Regions from separate parts of the Roseibium sp. MMSF_3247 genome, predicted to be linked through region 1. Evidence: riboswitches for the same ligand, from Rfam matches in the RefSeq annotation. Region 1 holds a riboswitch; the other holds the start of a gene.
What was found. Region 1 has a riboswitch for S-adenosylmethionine ahead of RBB44_RS03305 (hypothetical protein). Riboswitches for the same ligand answer to the same signal wherever they lie in the genome.

Region 1 (7,874 bases):
ACAAAATATCCAGGTCCGGGCCTATACTTTTTTTGTTTTTCTCAAAAAAATCAGTGCCACGTACCATGTTGCAACCTGGTTCCACCATCCAACAGATTCGTTTGCCGTAAAGCGGGAATGGCACTAGACAGTGACCGAAGATTGTTTGATGCGAAGAGACCCCTATGAGTGCCGAACTGAACAGTAGGCTCGAAAAACTGGAGATCGATCTTGCGCACGCCACGCACACAATCGATGAGCTGAATGGCGTTGTCGTTGAGCAAGGGAAACAGATTGACCGGCTGACCCGAAAACTCCTCAACATGACCGATCAGGTCGAAGAGTTGATTGAAAACGTGTTGCCTGGTCACCAGGTCGAGAAGCCGCCACACTATTGAGCCCCGACAGGGCGGCCGCGTGTTGACGAACCGACAGAACAACACGGGTTATCGATGACCGTTTGAGTGCCCATCTTGCCACTTGCGCTCAATGTGATAGTTCGCTTACGTATAATGCGGTGCATATACACATATAAATAACGCCAAGGACACTGAGATGCAGAACCTGCGCTTGACCCTGAAATCCCGTCCCGAAGGAAAACTCGGACCGGAGCACTTCGACCGTGTCGAAGAAGACATGGGACCTCTGGCAGATGGCAAGGCGCGCATTCGTGTCGTTTATGTCTCTCTGGATCCAGCCATGCGCGGTTGGGTGTCGCCGGACACAAAGAGCTATATTCCGCCAGTTCAATTGGGTGAGACGATGCGCTCGTTGGGTGTTGGCGTTGTTGAGGAGAGCAAGTCTGATGCATACAAGGTCGGCGATTGGGTCTCCGGCACACCAGGCTGGACGAAATATGTCGACGTGGCTCCAGGCGAGATCAGCGTTGTCCCGCAAATGGACCGGATCGAGCACTATATGGGCGTTCTTGGCCTGCCAGGGGTGACCGCCTATCAGGGCCTGGTCATTGAGGGTCAACCGAAGGAAGGCGAAACGCTCTGTGTGACTGGAGCCGCCGGGTCGGTTGGCTCTTTGGTCGGCCAGATCGGCAAGGCGCTCGGACTGCGTGTGATCGGTATTGCGGGGACTCAGGAAAAGTGTGACTGGCTGACCAAGGACCTCGGCTTTGACGCAGCTCTCAACTACAAGACCGACGATCTGAGCAAAGGGCTTGCCGAGTTCGCCCCGGACGGCATCAACCTGCATTTCGAGAATGTCGGTGGTGCGCCCTTCAAGGCAGCCTTCCGCAATATGGCCGCGCATGGCCGTATGATCTTCTGCGGGTTCATTTCCGCTTACAACGGCGATATCGATCCGGACCCGCTTGACATGACAACCATCATACGGCGGCGTTTGATGCTCAAGGGCTTTACCATGCCGGACCATTATGCATCTTACCCAATGCTATTTTCAGAACTCGGCAAACTCATGATGCAAGGCAAACTCAAATACCGGCTTCATGTTGAAGAAGGGCTAGAAAACGCACCTGTCGTCTTCAACAAGCTGTTCGATGGCAGCAATACAGGCAAGCTGGTGGTCAAGGTCTCGGACCTCTGATTATCATTGCCTTTTGAGAATATCGCCGGTGGAGCAATCCGCCGGTTTTTTCTGAGCAGAACTGAGAGTTTAGATTCCTTGTGAAATCTGTCGATTGATCCACCGCATGGCGGACCACGTCAAACGGACTAGTTTGGCCGGATACGAAACAGGTAGTGCCATGCGATACTTCCGCTATTTGCTCATTTTAGCCGCTCTCGGCGCGGCTTTTTCAGCATGGAGCTGGTGGTCTGCCAGACCTCCGAAGGTCACCGTCACTGAAGCGTTTATTGGATCGGCTGCGGACGTTGTTTATGCGACGGCCGTGGTCGAACCGGTCAACTGGGCAAAGGTCACGTCCATCTTACGGGAACGCATCGTGTCCTTGTGCGGCTGTGAGGGCATGGTCGTGCAAAAGGGCGATCAGCTGGCCGAGCTCGACAGCGGCGATGCGCGGGCGGCACTTGCGGAACTGGAAGCCCGCCAATCCCTAGCGAAATCTGAGAGTGAGCGGGCGCTGCAGCTGCTGGAGCGCCGGGTCATCAGCCAGCATCTTTATGACCGCGCGCAAAGCGAACTTGTCCAGGTCAATGCCGTTATAGCCGCACAAACAGAACGCCTGCGGGACTATAGGATCGTCGCGCCGATGGATGGCGTGGTTTTGCGGCAGGACGGGTCTGTCGGCGAGGTCGCTGAACCCGGTGACATCCTGTTCTGGATCGGCCAGCCCAAACCCTTGCAACTTGTCGCAGAAGTCAATGAGGAGGACATTCCAAAAGTCGCCGCGGGCCAAACAGCGTTGGTTCGCGCGGACGCCTTTCCGGGGCAAGACCTCACTGCGACCGTTGCCCGGATCACGCCCAAAGGGGATCCGGTGCTGAAGAATTACCGCGTCTATTTGGATCTTCCAAAGGACACGCCACTTCACATCGGCATGACAACTGAAATCAACATAGTCACTCTTGAAAAGCCGGAAACGGTGCTCGTACCGGTGGCCGCTCTCGATGGTCAGCGGCTTCAGACTGTTTCCAGCAGCAACACCGTTGAAACTATAGTGGTCGAAACAGGAATTACCGGAACCCGCGCTGTCGAAATTCTCGACGGTCTTGCTGACGGAGATGCTGTTCTCCTGCCGTTTCGCGACGATCTCTCTGATGGCCAGAAGGTGGAGCCGGTGGCTGAGGGCACACCAGAATGATCCTTCAGCTCCGCATCGCTGCGACCCATGTGCGCAACAGGCTCCGGCAAACGGTGGTCTCCACGCTTGGTGTTGCACTCGGTGTTGGGTTTTCCATTGCCATGGCCGCCCTCATGGAGGGTTCTCAACATGACTTCATGGCAACCTTAATCGACGCCATTCCGCATGTGGAGATCAAGGATGATAAGCGGACGCCAACAGCCCAACCGGCCAGCTCCGTTTATGATGCTGTTGCCTTTCGCGGTTTGCGGCCGTTGGAGGACTTGCGTGGGATCCGCAATCCTACGGAAGCGTTAGCGTCGCTGCGAGATTGGGTTGACGGCGACATCGCACAGCGCCTGACGGGTCAGGCTGTGCTGCGCTACAGCGGTCAGGACATCGGCATGACGCTGATTGGTGTCCGCCCAAAGCAGGAACTTCTTGTGTCCAACATTGGCGAGGACATCCGGGAGGGGGCCTTTGAGGACCTCGGTACAACCTCCAACGGATTGGTTCTAGGCGACAAGGCAGCCGAACGACTTGGCGCTGACCTTGGAGACACGGTCACGTTGACCTCAGCAAACGGGGTCGCGAAACGGTTCAAGATTGTTGGCCTGTTCCATACCGGGATCACCACCAGCGACGAAAGCCTCGCCTATGCGCCTCTCAAAGCCGTCCAGATCCTTTTGGAAAAACCCGACATCATCAACGCCATCACGATCCGGCTGAGAAACATCGATGAAGCCGTCGCAGTTGCTGCAAGGGCCGAGCGGCAATTGGGCTACAAGTCAATCTCCTGGGAAGAGGCCAATGAAGGGCTGATGGAGGCTTTCTTTGTCCGCAACGTGATCATGTTTACCGCTGTCGGCGGTATTCTTCTGGTCGCCGGTTTCGGGATCTACAACATCATTTCAACGATCGTGCATGAAAAGGCCCGGGACATTGCCATCCTGAAATCGCTGGGGTTTCCGGAACCCGACATCCAACAGATTTTCGTCCTGGAGGGTTTGGTGATCGGTGTGCTCGGAGCACTTGTCGGGTCTGCACTTGGATTTGGATTGTCGAGTTATCTTGCAACAATCAAATTCGAGGTCACCACCGACATCGAAATGACCCGTCTGCCGATATACTTTTCTCATGTGCATTACATGATCGCCAGTGGTCTGGCGCTTCTGTCTGCGGGCATTGCCGGTTTTGTGCCTGCCAGAAAGGCCGCCGCGCTCAATCCTGTCGACATCATCCGGGGCGCGACCTGACATGAACGTTGCCCCAACCCCAGCCACCCCTGCCCCACTTTTGGAAACGCGAGGCTTGACCCGCATTCTCCCGGCCGTAGTTCCGGTCACCCTTGTAGAGGACATCTCGTTTTCGATCGGCTCATCGGAGTTCGTCGCAATCACCGGCCCATCGGGCTCCGGAAAATCGTCTCTATTGTATCTGCTTGGACTTCTGGACCGGCCGACGGAGGGCGAAGTCTTGATTGGCGGCCGCAAGACGCACGATCTATCGAAGACCGAAATGGCTCACTTGCGGCTGGAAAAGATCGGCTTTGTCTTCCAGTTCCACTTTCTCTTGCCGGAATTCACCGCTCTGGAAAACGTTATGATTCCAATGCAAAAACTCGGCGCTCTGGCTGCAGCTGAGCAAAAAGACCGCGCGGCGGGTCTCTTGGAAGATCTCGGCCTGGAGGACTTTTTGCACCGGCAACCTGCCCAATTGTCCGGCGGGCAGCGTCAACGCGTCGCCGTTGCAAGAGCGCTTGCCAATGCGCCGGACCTGATCCTTGCAGACGAGCCGACCGGCAGTCTCGATTCTGTCGCGACAGAGCAGGTGTTTATGTCGCTTCAATCGATTGTCGATCAACAAAGAACCACAGTGATAGCCGTTACGCACGACATGGATATTGCCGGCCGTATGCAGCGTCGCATTCATCTGGTCGATGGAAAAATCGACTATGACCGCAATCAATAACCGTTGTTGTCCTTCGGTTCTTGGATGACTTGCCAAAAAACGGAACCCATGGCATAAGCCCGCCATCATCAAGAGAAGGGCTGGCGCCCTCGCCAACCTGCCGACCGGGCAAGGTGGTTTCCGCAACAGGGATGCGGCCGTCCAGACACTCAAAAGAGGCTGCGCGGCAACGAAGCGGTAGTTTTCATGCGCCAGTCCTCCTCGGGCAACCGATGGAGGATTTTTTGTTTCAAGACGCACTGGCCGGACAAGCTGCCGAGTTGATCAGATACCAGGACGCCGAAGAGGCCGATCAGACAGCGGCCGAGATCTGGCAATCTACCGCAGAAGATTGTGTGCTGGCCCGCATGAAGACCATTCGGGTGTATGGCGGACTGCCACGCCACAAACGCCGGTTGACCCGGCATGAGCGGGTCGACCGCTTACAGGCCTTGTTGCGCCTTTGGGCCAATGGCTGCATTTGCGCGGTCGATGAGGAGCTGTTTGCGGACCTGCTGGCGCGCAGATCCTTGCGCGCCTGATTACTGCGGAGCCGGAGTGTCCTTGGGGACTGGACGTGGCTTGCCTTGGTCATCAACGGCGACCATCGTGAAAATCGCTTCGGTGACTTTTTCCCGGCCGCCGAAACGGTGGCGCAAAGCCCAGGCTTCCAGTTTGATTTCCATGGAGCTTGTCCCGACGCGGCCGACGCTTGTGTAAACACACAAGACGTCTCCGACATGGACCGGGCGGATGAATTTCATCTTGTCGACTGCGATCGTGACAACGCGGCCCTGCGCTCTTTGCCCCGCGGCAATCCCACCGGCGAGATCCATCTGAGAAAGTACCCACCCGCCAAAGATATCACCAGATGCATTGGTGTCGGCCGGCATTGCCATTGTCCGGAGGGTCAGTTCCCCTTGCGGTGTTTCTTCACTCAAAGCGGTCGCTCCAGTTTCGTGTTTTAACGAGCCTAGCCCAACCGCTTCAAAACACAACGCTATCAATCAGATAATCAGCATCAGAATGGCCATGATCCAAAGCGGCATTGGTGCTGCAATCCAGATCAACAGGATGGGTAAGCCACGATGTGCCCATTTTGAACTGAACATGAGTGTCTCCTGCAAACTTAGAATACTGGGATTTCGTAGTAAGTCAGTGCCGCCAATGCGGTCATTCCGACCGCAAAGGCGAGTTTGGCGCTGCCAATCAGCGTTCGCCCCGCCAGATCGAGGCGTGGCAAAGGCATGGATCTGGAATCCAGGTACATGGACACCATCATTCCGATGAAGACCGCGAACCACAAAACAACCAGACCTTCGGCCACCAAGACGATTGCCGGTAACATGAGCCCCTCCTATCAGGCTTGTTCAGTAAAGAGTTCCGCCGGCGGTGTACTGCCGGCAAAACCGAACGTTGCGAGCCACAGGCTCTGAGCAATCCGTTCGGCAATGGCGATGATCTCTTCGGCAACGTCCGAAACAAAAATCTCGCGTGCTACCGGGCGGAATACGTCGAGCCAGTCGCCATAATCCGAGCTGACCACTTCCTTTAGTTTCAGGTGTTCCGGAACCGGCTTGCCTTTGTAGGTCCCGTTTTTCAGGAGAACGGACTGCCAAAACCGTTCCATCTTCTCAAGGTGCTCCGGCCAACGCCCTCCGAGACGCTTTTCAAAGATCTCACCGAGATGGGGTTGCTGGCGCAAGGTCCCATAGAATGAATGCACAAGGATCCGGATCGTCTCGGGAGTGACTTCGGCGTATTGCACCTCGCAGGCGCTGTCGGAGCGGACGACCGCGCCGCCTGTTTCCTGTGGTGTTTGTTTGATTTGCATCGCAGCCTCATAACATTCATTTAAAATGCATCTTTTAAATGACAGAAGCGCACGCTAAAATCAACATATAAAATGAATGTTTTGAAAGTTCTGGAAATGCGCCTCAGTCAAGCCAGTGATTTTGCCTTGAGACTTCTGATGGCAATCAGCCAATCAGATGCCCCGCAGACAGTTGACAAATTGACTGCGCAACTTGGCCTGGCGAAATCCCATGTCATGAAAATCGTGGCTCAGCTTGCCAAGGCGGGCTACCTGGAAACGACCCGGGGCCGTGGCGGCGGGATCCGCATTGCCAAAGAGGCCGATGACATCCGCATTGGCGATGTGGTGCGGTTGATTGAACCGGATCTCGGCGTGGTCGCGTGCCTCAAGAATGAACCGGCAAGCTGCCCGTTTTTACCGCGCTGCGCGCTTAAGGGCGCGATGGCGAGGGCGGCGGAGGCGTTCCTCGACAGCCTAAATGAACAAACGCTTGGTTCGATCCTGGCCGGCACGCAGAGGATATGAAGGTTTGGTGTCCTGACTAAAGTGTCGAAGCTTGTTCCAGGAAATCCACCTGTTCCAGGCAATAGTAGCCGGAGATCCGGCTGATCGTTCCAGAGCGTTTCCAATCGTTCAGGACCCGGCTGACATTCTCACGGGCAGCTCCGGCCATGTTGGCAATGTCAGCCTGACTGAGCTTGTAGTGGATGAGGACGCGGCCATCATCGAGAGGCTTGCCGAACGTTTCGGCCAGCTGCAGCAATGTCTGCGCGACACGTCCTGGAAGCGGCAGGAAAGAACGCGCTGCCAGGACGTCGTTGGCATGGCGCAAACGTTTGCCGACGATGGACAGCATGTGGCGGTAAACGGCGGGGTTTTCATCGGCGAACCGTTCAAAGGCGGACTTTTCAATGAATGCCAGCTGCGCTTCTTTCAAAACGCTGACCGTTGCAGACCGGGGACGGCCATCCAGCAAGGCAAGCTCACCAACCAGATCGCCTGGTCCGAGAACCGCAAGCAACTGCTCATCCCCATCAACTGACAGGATCGACACCTTCAAAGAGCCCTCCAGAACAGCATAACAGCCGTTTCCAGGATCCCCGTTTTCGAAAAGAGTGGCATTGGCAGCCATTTTTATCGGGCGGGCGAGTTTTGACAGCCCGAGCGCCAATTCCGAATCAAGCCCTTGTAAAGAAAAGCTGTTTTTCAGAAAATCATCGATCTTTGCCACACCTGCCCCCTGCAGACATTGCCGTTAAACCGGCCAATTTCGAAATACGCGCATTGTTGTGATGTGCATCACGTGCCCATGCGCAAACTACCCCTATATTGAAAAACATGGAAGCGGGGTTGCCCCTCCCCCTCTTCCGGACCTCCACGAAAAACGGCTCTGTTCCCCCCAGAGCCGTTTTTTCG
Region 2 (7,874 bases), 340 kb from region 1:
TGCCGGGCATGGGGTCCATCGTCGTCCTGATGGCGCTGGTATTCTATGTGTTCGGGGTAATGGCGACCAAACTCTTCGGCGCATCGTTTCCCGAATGGTTCGGTGATCTTGGGGCATCGCTCTATACGCTTTTCCAGATCATGACGCTGGAAAGCTGGTCCATGGGGATCGTCCGGCCGGTCATGGAAGTCTATCCACTCTCCTGGATCTTCTTCGTACCGTTCATCTTGTGCACGGCTTTCACGGTTTTGAACCTCTTCATCGGTATCATCGTCTCCGCCATGCAGGAGGAGCATGAAGCGGAAGCCGACGCCAACCGACAGGCGATCCATGATGAAACGGGCCTTATTTTGGAAGAAGTGAAAGCCTTGCGGGCCGAACTCAAGGAGCTGCGGGAGCAGACGGCAAAATCGTAGTTGCTGCGGCGTAGGAGGGTGGTGTGTTCTTCGGTCCAGGGCCCAGTCTTGCAGACTGCGGATCTGGCAAAACGCCCACCCGAAACCGGCGCAGGCGATGTTTTAAGGCGGCAACCCGCGCGGCAGCCTGGTCAACCTGTGCTTCACTGATCCGGCCATCCGCAACGGCGGCCACAATGGCGGCGTTGACCCGGTCACCGAGCTGAGGGTCGGTCCGGTCAAAACTGGAAAAGAGCGCGACATCATTCCCGGCTGCGATCGCTTGCACCGCTGCTTCCTCGATCGAAAACTGGTCAGAGACTGCATCCATCTCCAGATCGTCCGTGATGATAACAACATCCTTGCCGGCGAGGCTTCTGGCCTCCGCAATCCCCTTTTTCGAAAGAGAGGCTGGAGTTTCTGGCGTGTCGGAAAAGCGCGGGTGAACAAGATGGCCCATCATCACCATGTCCACCCGGTCCTGCTGCCTGAGCGCGCGATAAGGCTCCAGTTCATGCTCGCGCCAGGACTGGCTGATCACCGGCAAACTGGAGTGGCTGTCCGTCGTTGAAGATCCGTGTCCTGGAAAGTGCTTGAGTGCTGTTGCTATTCCAGCGGCCTGATGGGCGGCAATAAAACCCGCAGCACAATTGGTAACGGTGGCGGGGTCCGCGGAAAAACTCCGCTTTTTCTTGCCAATAATCGGATTGTCCGGGTTGATGTCCACATCAACGACGGGGCCGAAGTTGACGTTGATGTTGTAGGCGCCAAGTTGGGCGGCCCTGCGGGCATAATAAGCGCGGACCTTGTGAGGTGCACAGTTGTCTGTGGCGGCCGGAAGGTTCTTCGCCGCGCTCCAAGGCATGGGATCGCCAAGAGGGGCCAGGCGCTGCACCTGGCCGCCCTCTTGATCAACGGCGATCAACACCGAAGACTCGGAACCTTGATCGGCAAGGTGGCGGGTCAAGGTGGTCAGCTGGTCGGGTGTTAGAATGTTGCGGCCAAGCAGCATAACGCCGCCGATGCGGCCACTTTCAAGATGGCCGCTGACAGCCATGACACCCGGATCAGTCGGGCTGGTGCCGTTAAACCCAACCATGATCAGTTGACCGACTTTCTGCTCCAATGCGCTGGCTTCTGGCCCACCGGAAATGAGCCGATTAGGTCCGGCTTGAAAGAGGGTAATCCACAGCGCTGCAAGGAGAAAAGGGAAGAACAGCAGCATGGCAGTCAAGGCCAGAGATCGTTTCGTCACTGAAAACAAGCCTTTTACTCCACTCCAGACAACGGATGCCGATCCTCTGTTTTTGCCAAGGTAGCGCCGCGGGCGTGAGAAAGCGATCTTATCGATCGTCGGGCGATAAACATCGTGTCAGCAGACTGCGGCTTGGGCCTGGAGTTTTAACCGTCCGCGCTGCCGTCAAGGGCATCCAGGAGATCCTCCGGCCCTTCCACTATCAGAACGACACCCGTTTCGGTGTAGTCGCGCGAGACCACATCCAGTCCGAGGCCGGTGATTTTCCGTTCCAAATCGGAACTCGATGCAAAGTCTGCGCTTAATCTTTTCCGGGAGAGTTTTTGAAACGGCACCAATTCAGCATGCGCAATCGCGTCTTGGGCAGCGCCTGAATAGGCGCGGGCAAGGCCTCCGCCGCCCAGCTTCGTACCGCCGAAATACCTTACGATCAGCACCGCACAATTGATCAGGTCTGCGCCCTGCAGGACGCGCAAGGTCGGCATGCCGGACGTGCCTGCCGGTTCACCATCGTCCTTGCCGCTTTCCTCGATCCGGTCATCATCGAGAAGCCGCCGGTGCGCGGTTACGATATGATTGGCCTTGCGGTGTTCCTTGCGCAGTTCTTCCAGACGGGTGTCGAACTGCTCAATGGGCACCAAAAAGGCCAGGAACCGGGACTTCCGGTCTTCCAGAAAGCCTTCGTATTCGCGGGTGATGGTTTTCAAGGACATTCAGTGTTCAGGTTGAGGCCTTGAAATGCTTGGAGAGCTTCAAGGCCTGGCCCTGATAGTTGGAGCCGATGCCCTCGCCATAAAGTGTCGCGGGCCGTTCGGCCATGTGTTCATAGACAAGGCGGCCGATGGTCTGCCCGTGTTCCACGATAAAGGGCACGTCATGGGAGCGGACTTCCAGAACCGCACGAGAGCCTACACCGCCGGCGCCGGCATGGCCGAAGCCGGGATCGAAGAAACCGGCATAATGCACCCGGAACTCCCCGACCAGTGGATCGAACGGCACCATCTCGGCGGCATAGTCTGGCGGGACGTGAACGGCTTCCTGGCTGACAAGTATGTAGAAAGCGTCCGGATCAAGGATCAGTTCAGCATTCTGGCGGCGGTAGATCGGTTCCCAGAAATCAAGCGGGTCTTGAGCGCCGACCAGATCAACGTCAATCAGCCCGGAATGATGCTTGGCGCGGTAACCAATCAGGCTGCCCGGGCCTTCGCCCTCCAGATCAATGGACAGCTGCACGCCGCCGCCGATCCGTTCGTTGCCGCCGCTCATCAGGGTTTCTGATTTGTGGATGCCTTGAAGATCAGCGTCCGGGATCAGCGATTGTCCCCGCCGGAACCGGATCTGGCTGAGGCGGGAGCCGGAGCGCACCAGGATCGGGAACGTGAGCGGTGAAATTTCTGCATAAAGCGGTCCGGTGTAGCCCGCAGGTATGGTGTCGAATGCCTGGCCATTGTCTGTAATCACGCGGGTGAACACATCAAGACGCCCGGTGGAGCTTTTTGGATTGGCCGTTGCCGAAATGTCGGGCCGCAGCGCCAGACTTTCCTGCAAGGGAACAATGTAGACGCACCCGGTTTCCAGAACGGCCCCGTCCTGAAGATCGATGGTATGAAGCTTCAGCTGCTCCAAGCGGTCCGCCACCTTGATGTCCGGACCGGGCAGAAAACTTGCGCGCACCCGGTAAGCAACGGTTCCAAGGCGCAGATCGAGGCTCGCTGGCTGGATTTGACCTTTGACAGGGGGCTGCGCGGCGGAAATCTCCTGCGCTGCGAACATCGCCTGAATGACTCGCTCGGGCAAAATTCCGCTTGCTGCGATCAATGCGCTGCCTGTGGGGCTTTGGTCCGCTGATACGTTCATCAATTCATCCTGCAATCTTCGTCTAACGTCCTTAACGGATGCGGCTGGCCCCGCCAACTCTCTTTCTGGCCAATCTCAGGAAAAGGGGGAGGTAGATTGACCGAAAGCCCATTTTCGCTTAAGTGAAAGTCACCTCGTGGTGATTTGGGCCGGCCGGCTTGCAGCCACGTTAAACAAGTCGCTAAAAAGGCCGGAGGTGCAAACCCCGGTCTTGAGGCTGGGGTTTTTTCGTTTGGAGCGAACATCGACATGACTGACACCAAGAACACCGCCGGAACCAACTGGCGCCCTGCAACCGCACTCGTTCATGGCGGCACCACCCGCTCACCATTCGGCGAGACGTCCGAGGCGATGTTCCTGACACAGGGTTTTGTGTACGACAGTGCGGAAGCGGCCGAAGCACGGTTCAATGGTGAAGATCCGGGGTTTGTCTATTCGAGGTATGCCAACCCAACCGTCGCGATGTTCGAAGACCGCATCAAGATGCTGGAAGGCGCGGAAGCTGCGCGGGCAACCGCCAGCGGCATGGCCGCAGTCAATCTTGCCCTGATGGCGTCGGTCAAGGCGGGGGATCATGTGGTTGCTGCGAAGGCCCTTTTCGGCTCGTGCCGCTACATCTGTGAGACCCTCCTGCCGCGTTTTGGTGTTGAGAGCACGCTCGTCGATGGCACGGACATCGAGCAGTGGAAAGCGGCCGTCAAGCCGAACACCAAGGCGCTGTTTCTGGAAAGCCCAACCAATCCGACCCTGGAAGTCATCGATATTGCCGCGGTCGCGGAAATTGCGAAGTCGGTAGGTGCGCGCCTGATCGTCGACAACGTGTTTGCGACGCCGATGTACCAGTCTCCTCTGAGCCTGGGCGCGGATGTGGTGATCTATTCCGCCACCAAACATATTGACGGGCAGGGGCGCTGTCTCGGCGGTGTTGTTTTGTCCGATGAAGAATGGATCACCGAAGAGGTGATGCCGTTTGTCAAACACACTGGCCCGCACATGAGCCCGTTCAGTGCCTGGGTGCTCTTAAAGGGGCTCGAAACATTGCCGCTGCGCGTGGCACAGCAGACGAACAGTGCCGGCCAGATTGCGGACTTCCTGGCGGGTCAGTCCAAGGTGAAACGCCTGATTTACCCGGGGCGGGACGATCACCCGCAAGCCGAGATCGCCAAGCGTCAGATGCGCGGTGGTTCGACGATGGTGGCGCTTGAAATCGAGGGCGGCAAGGAGGCTGCATTCCGGTTTGTGAATGCGCTGGACCTGATCCGGATCTCTAACAACCTCGGTGATGCCAAAAGCCTGATCACCCACCCGGCAACGACCACCCACCAGTCGATCGGTGAGGAAGCCCGCGCCGAGCTTGGCATTACCGACGGCATCCTGCGCCTTTCTGTTGGTCTGGAAGATCCGCAGGATCTTCTTGAGGACGTCGAAAAGGCACTGGCGGCGATATAGTCCGCCAGCTCAATTATTGAGGTCAGGCTCCCGGATAAGGGCTGGCCATTTTGAGCCAGGTGACTTGCATCTCTCCGTCAACAAGCTCCTGATGGCCTGCAAGGAATTGTTGAATGTACGGCATCTGGAGGTGTTCCTTTAGGTCTGCCAGAGACGCCCAGGCTTCATAGAAGACAAAGAGATCCGGGTCGGCCCGGTCGCGATGCACGTGATATTGAAGAGCGCCTGTCTCTTCCCGTGTCGGGGTGACGAGCGCAACAAGTGCTTGTTCCAGTTTTTCAGCAGAACCGGGCCGTGCGCGGGCTTGACCGACCAGCGCATAAGGACCGGTTTCATCGGCGTCGGGTTCCGGGAGCGCGAAGTCGGGATTGGACATGGAGATCTCCTTAGGTATGATGTGTGTCGTACCTAGGTGAATAAAAGGTAAGATGCAAGCCTTACCTATCTAGTGGTGCATGAGGGATGAGATGGGAGAGAAGGACGACAATCTGGAGCCGGTCGATCTGGACCTGGGAAAGGTCCTCACCGCCTTGGCAGATCCTCATCGGCGCCGCGTGATCCGGGAATTGGTCCGGGCGGACACGGGTACGGAGCGGACCTGTGCCTCCTTCCAGCTTCCGGTCAGCAAGGCCACAGTGACGCACCATTTCCGGGTGTTGCGGGAAGCGGGCTTGATCCGGCAAGTCGATCGGGGCAATTCCAGAGCCGCCGCATTGCGCAGGGAGGAGATCGATACTCGTTTTCCCGGATTGCTGCCGCTGATTGCTGAAGAGATCAGCCCCTGACATCCTGATCTAACGCGTCGTTGCCAGAATTCCGGCTGCCGTCAGCAAGGTGCCGCCCGCCATCCGGTTCAGAAGTCTTGGATGTTGTCTCAGGAAACCGAGGCACTGTTTGGCACCGGCCGCATAAAGCATCACAAACGCAAAATCGAGTGCGGCCATGGTTGGGCACATGATCGACAACTGGGGCAGTACCGGCGCCGTCGGATCTATGAACTGCGGAAAGAAGGCGGTGAAAAAGACCAGTGCCTTCGGGTTGCCAAACGCAACCGCAAAGCCGCTCGCATAAAGCCGCGCCGGGTGGGACGACCGATCTGGTGTTGCTGCGTTAGATAGAGTTGGTGCTGACCGCCACATTTTGACGGCCATAAAGATCAGCACACCGACCCCTGCCCATTTGATGGCCTGAAACGCGACTGCCGAGTTGGCGATGATGATGCCCAGGCCTGCTGCGACCAGCAGCATCTGGATCAAGTTGGCGGAGATGTCTCCGAGGGCAGTATAGAGCGTGCGTTTCGTCCCGAACTGCAAGGCATGAACCATACCCAATAGGATACTGGGACCCGGGGTCATGGTCAGGATGAGAGAGGCGGCGACGAAGGCGAGCCAGGTTTCTAGGGGCATGATGTTGTCCAGACGGTAATTGTGCTGGAAGGTCAAATAGAGATATATCTTGGCATAAGAAAATAACTTGAGGTTATATTTTGTCGTCAGATTCTCAGGATCTTCCTCTCGCAATGGTCCGGGCTCTTCGGATCATCGAGGAAACGGGAAGTGTTTCCGAAGCCGCTCGGGCCCTTGGCATATCTCAACCGGCTGTCAGCAAGGGCATTGCCCAGCTGGAAAAACGGTTTGGACTGGATTTGCTCATTCGCGGGGCCCGGCCACTCGGGTTGACCGAAGAAGGGCAAGCCTTGGCGGCATTTGCCCGTCAGGCCGATCTTCTGCAAGACAGAGCGCTCCGTCATTTGGAGGATGTCTGGCGGGACAAGATCGGGACCGTCCGCCTCGGGTCCTTTGGATCATCCGCCTCCTTTCATATTCTTCCAAGGCTACTTGGCGCGTTTGGCCGGAAATTTCCTGGTATTGACGTTGAGATCCTGGAATTCCCGGACGCAGACCTTGAAACGGTTTTGCGCAACGGCGGCGTGGATGCGGCGATCTTGGCGGATCCGCATAAAGAGGATCTGGACATTCTCCCGCTCGTGTCGGACGAGCTGGTCGCCCTGGTTCGGGACGATCATCCGTTGGCGGTACGGTCAACGGTGCGGGCGGAGGACCTTTGCCAAGATCCCTTTATCCTGACCAAAGGCGGGAGCGCGCCATTGGTTGAGAAATGGTTCGCAGCAGCCGGACAGACGCCGAATGTGGCGCACACCATATTGCAGGTGAATTCGATCCTGGCACTGGTCAAGGCCGGCCTTGGGGTGTCGATCATTGCAAAACTGGCTCTACCGTCTGAGCCGGTTGGCGTGAAGTTCTTGCCGCTCACCCCAACTGCGCCAAGGTCGATTATCTTGGCCCGGATCGACAAGGCTCCGCGGTCACGCGCTGCGCAAACATTCTGGCAATTCTGCGAGAGCACCTGGACCTAAATGGCCGGACCTGAGTGGTATGGTAGGGTAATCAGCGATCCTTCAAGGCGCGGAGACCGATCAGGACGCGAGCACTGGCTGACACAAGGCAAACGCCGGCAAACGCCCAGGCAAGGACAGGGAACCAGGCTGGCAGGAGCGCCATCAGCAAGAAGAGGCCGATCGTCTCGGTGCCTTCCGCCAAGCCGCCAATGTAGTAGAGCGACTTGGCCCCTTGGTGGTTGGTCGAAAGTTTGCGTTTTTCCGCCATGATGGCAAAGGCAAGGAACGCCGAGCCGTTGGCATAAAAACTTGCAAGCAGAGCCGCTGCAGGCAGCGCATTGGTCTCTGGAGCCTGAATTGCAAAGGCGAGTGGAATTGCACCGTAGAAAAAGAAGTCGAGCGTGATGTCCAGATAGCCGCCAAGATCCGTTTTCTGGCTGGCGCGCGCAACCGCCCCATCCAATCCGTCAAACAGCCGGTTGAGGGCGATTAGAACAAACCCTGCCAGGAAATATCCAAAAGCGATTGAGACGGCAGCCAATAACCCCAAGCAAAAACC

Region 2: another riboswitch for S-adenosylmethionine. It lies ahead of RBB44_RS04875 (O-succinylhomoserine sulfhydrylase); the one in region 1 lies ahead of RBB44_RS03305 (hypothetical protein).

The regions. Positions count from the first base shown of each region.
Region 1 is NZ_JASHII010000001.1:739,333-747,206, reverse strand. It holds gene RBB44_RS03330 (SlyX family protein) at 165-377, shown strand; gene RBB44_RS03325 (NADP-dependent oxidoreductase) at 535-1,536, shown strand; gene RBB44_RS03320 (efflux RND transporter periplasmic adaptor subunit) at 1,643-2,713, shown strand; gene RBB44_RS03315 (ABC transporter permease) at 2,710-3,948, shown strand; gene RBB44_RS03310 (ABC transporter ATP-binding protein) at 3,950-4,663, shown strand; SAM-I-IV-variant riboswitch at 4,724-4,847, shown strand; gene RBB44_RS03305 (hypothetical protein) at 4,888-5,184, shown strand; gene RBB44_RS03300 (acyl-CoA thioesterase) at 5,185-5,541, opposite strand; gene RBB44_RS03295 (hypothetical protein) at 5,772-5,990, opposite strand; gene RBB44_RS03290 (group III truncated hemoglobin) at 6,003-6,476, opposite strand; gene RBB44_RS03285 (Rrf2 family transcriptional regulator) at 6,549-6,983, shown strand; gene RBB44_RS03280 (Crp/Fnr family transcriptional regulator) at 7,000-7,689, opposite strand.
Region 2 is NZ_JASHII010000001.1:1,078,615-1,086,488, forward strand. It holds gene RBB44_RS04855 (ion transporter) at 1-416, shown strand, start outside; gene RBB44_RS04860 (glycoside hydrolase family 3 N-terminal domain-containing protein) at 382-1,650, opposite strand; gene RBB44_RS04865 (YigZ family protein) at 1,797-2,363, opposite strand; gene RBB44_RS04870 (2'-deoxycytidine 5'-triphosphate deaminase) at 2,371-3,507, opposite strand; SAM riboswitch at 3,634-3,713, shown strand; gene RBB44_RS04875 (O-succinylhomoserine sulfhydrylase) at 3,757-4,956, shown strand; gene RBB44_RS04880 (putative quinol monooxygenase) at 4,979-5,332, opposite strand; gene RBB44_RS04885 (helix-turn-helix transcriptional regulator) at 5,424-5,741, shown strand; gene RBB44_RS04890 (LysE family translocator) at 5,751-6,362, opposite strand; gene RBB44_RS04895 (LysR family transcriptional regulator) at 6,476-7,333, shown strand; gene RBB44_RS04900 (CDP-alcohol phosphatidyltransferase family protein) at 7,365-7,874, opposite strand, start outside.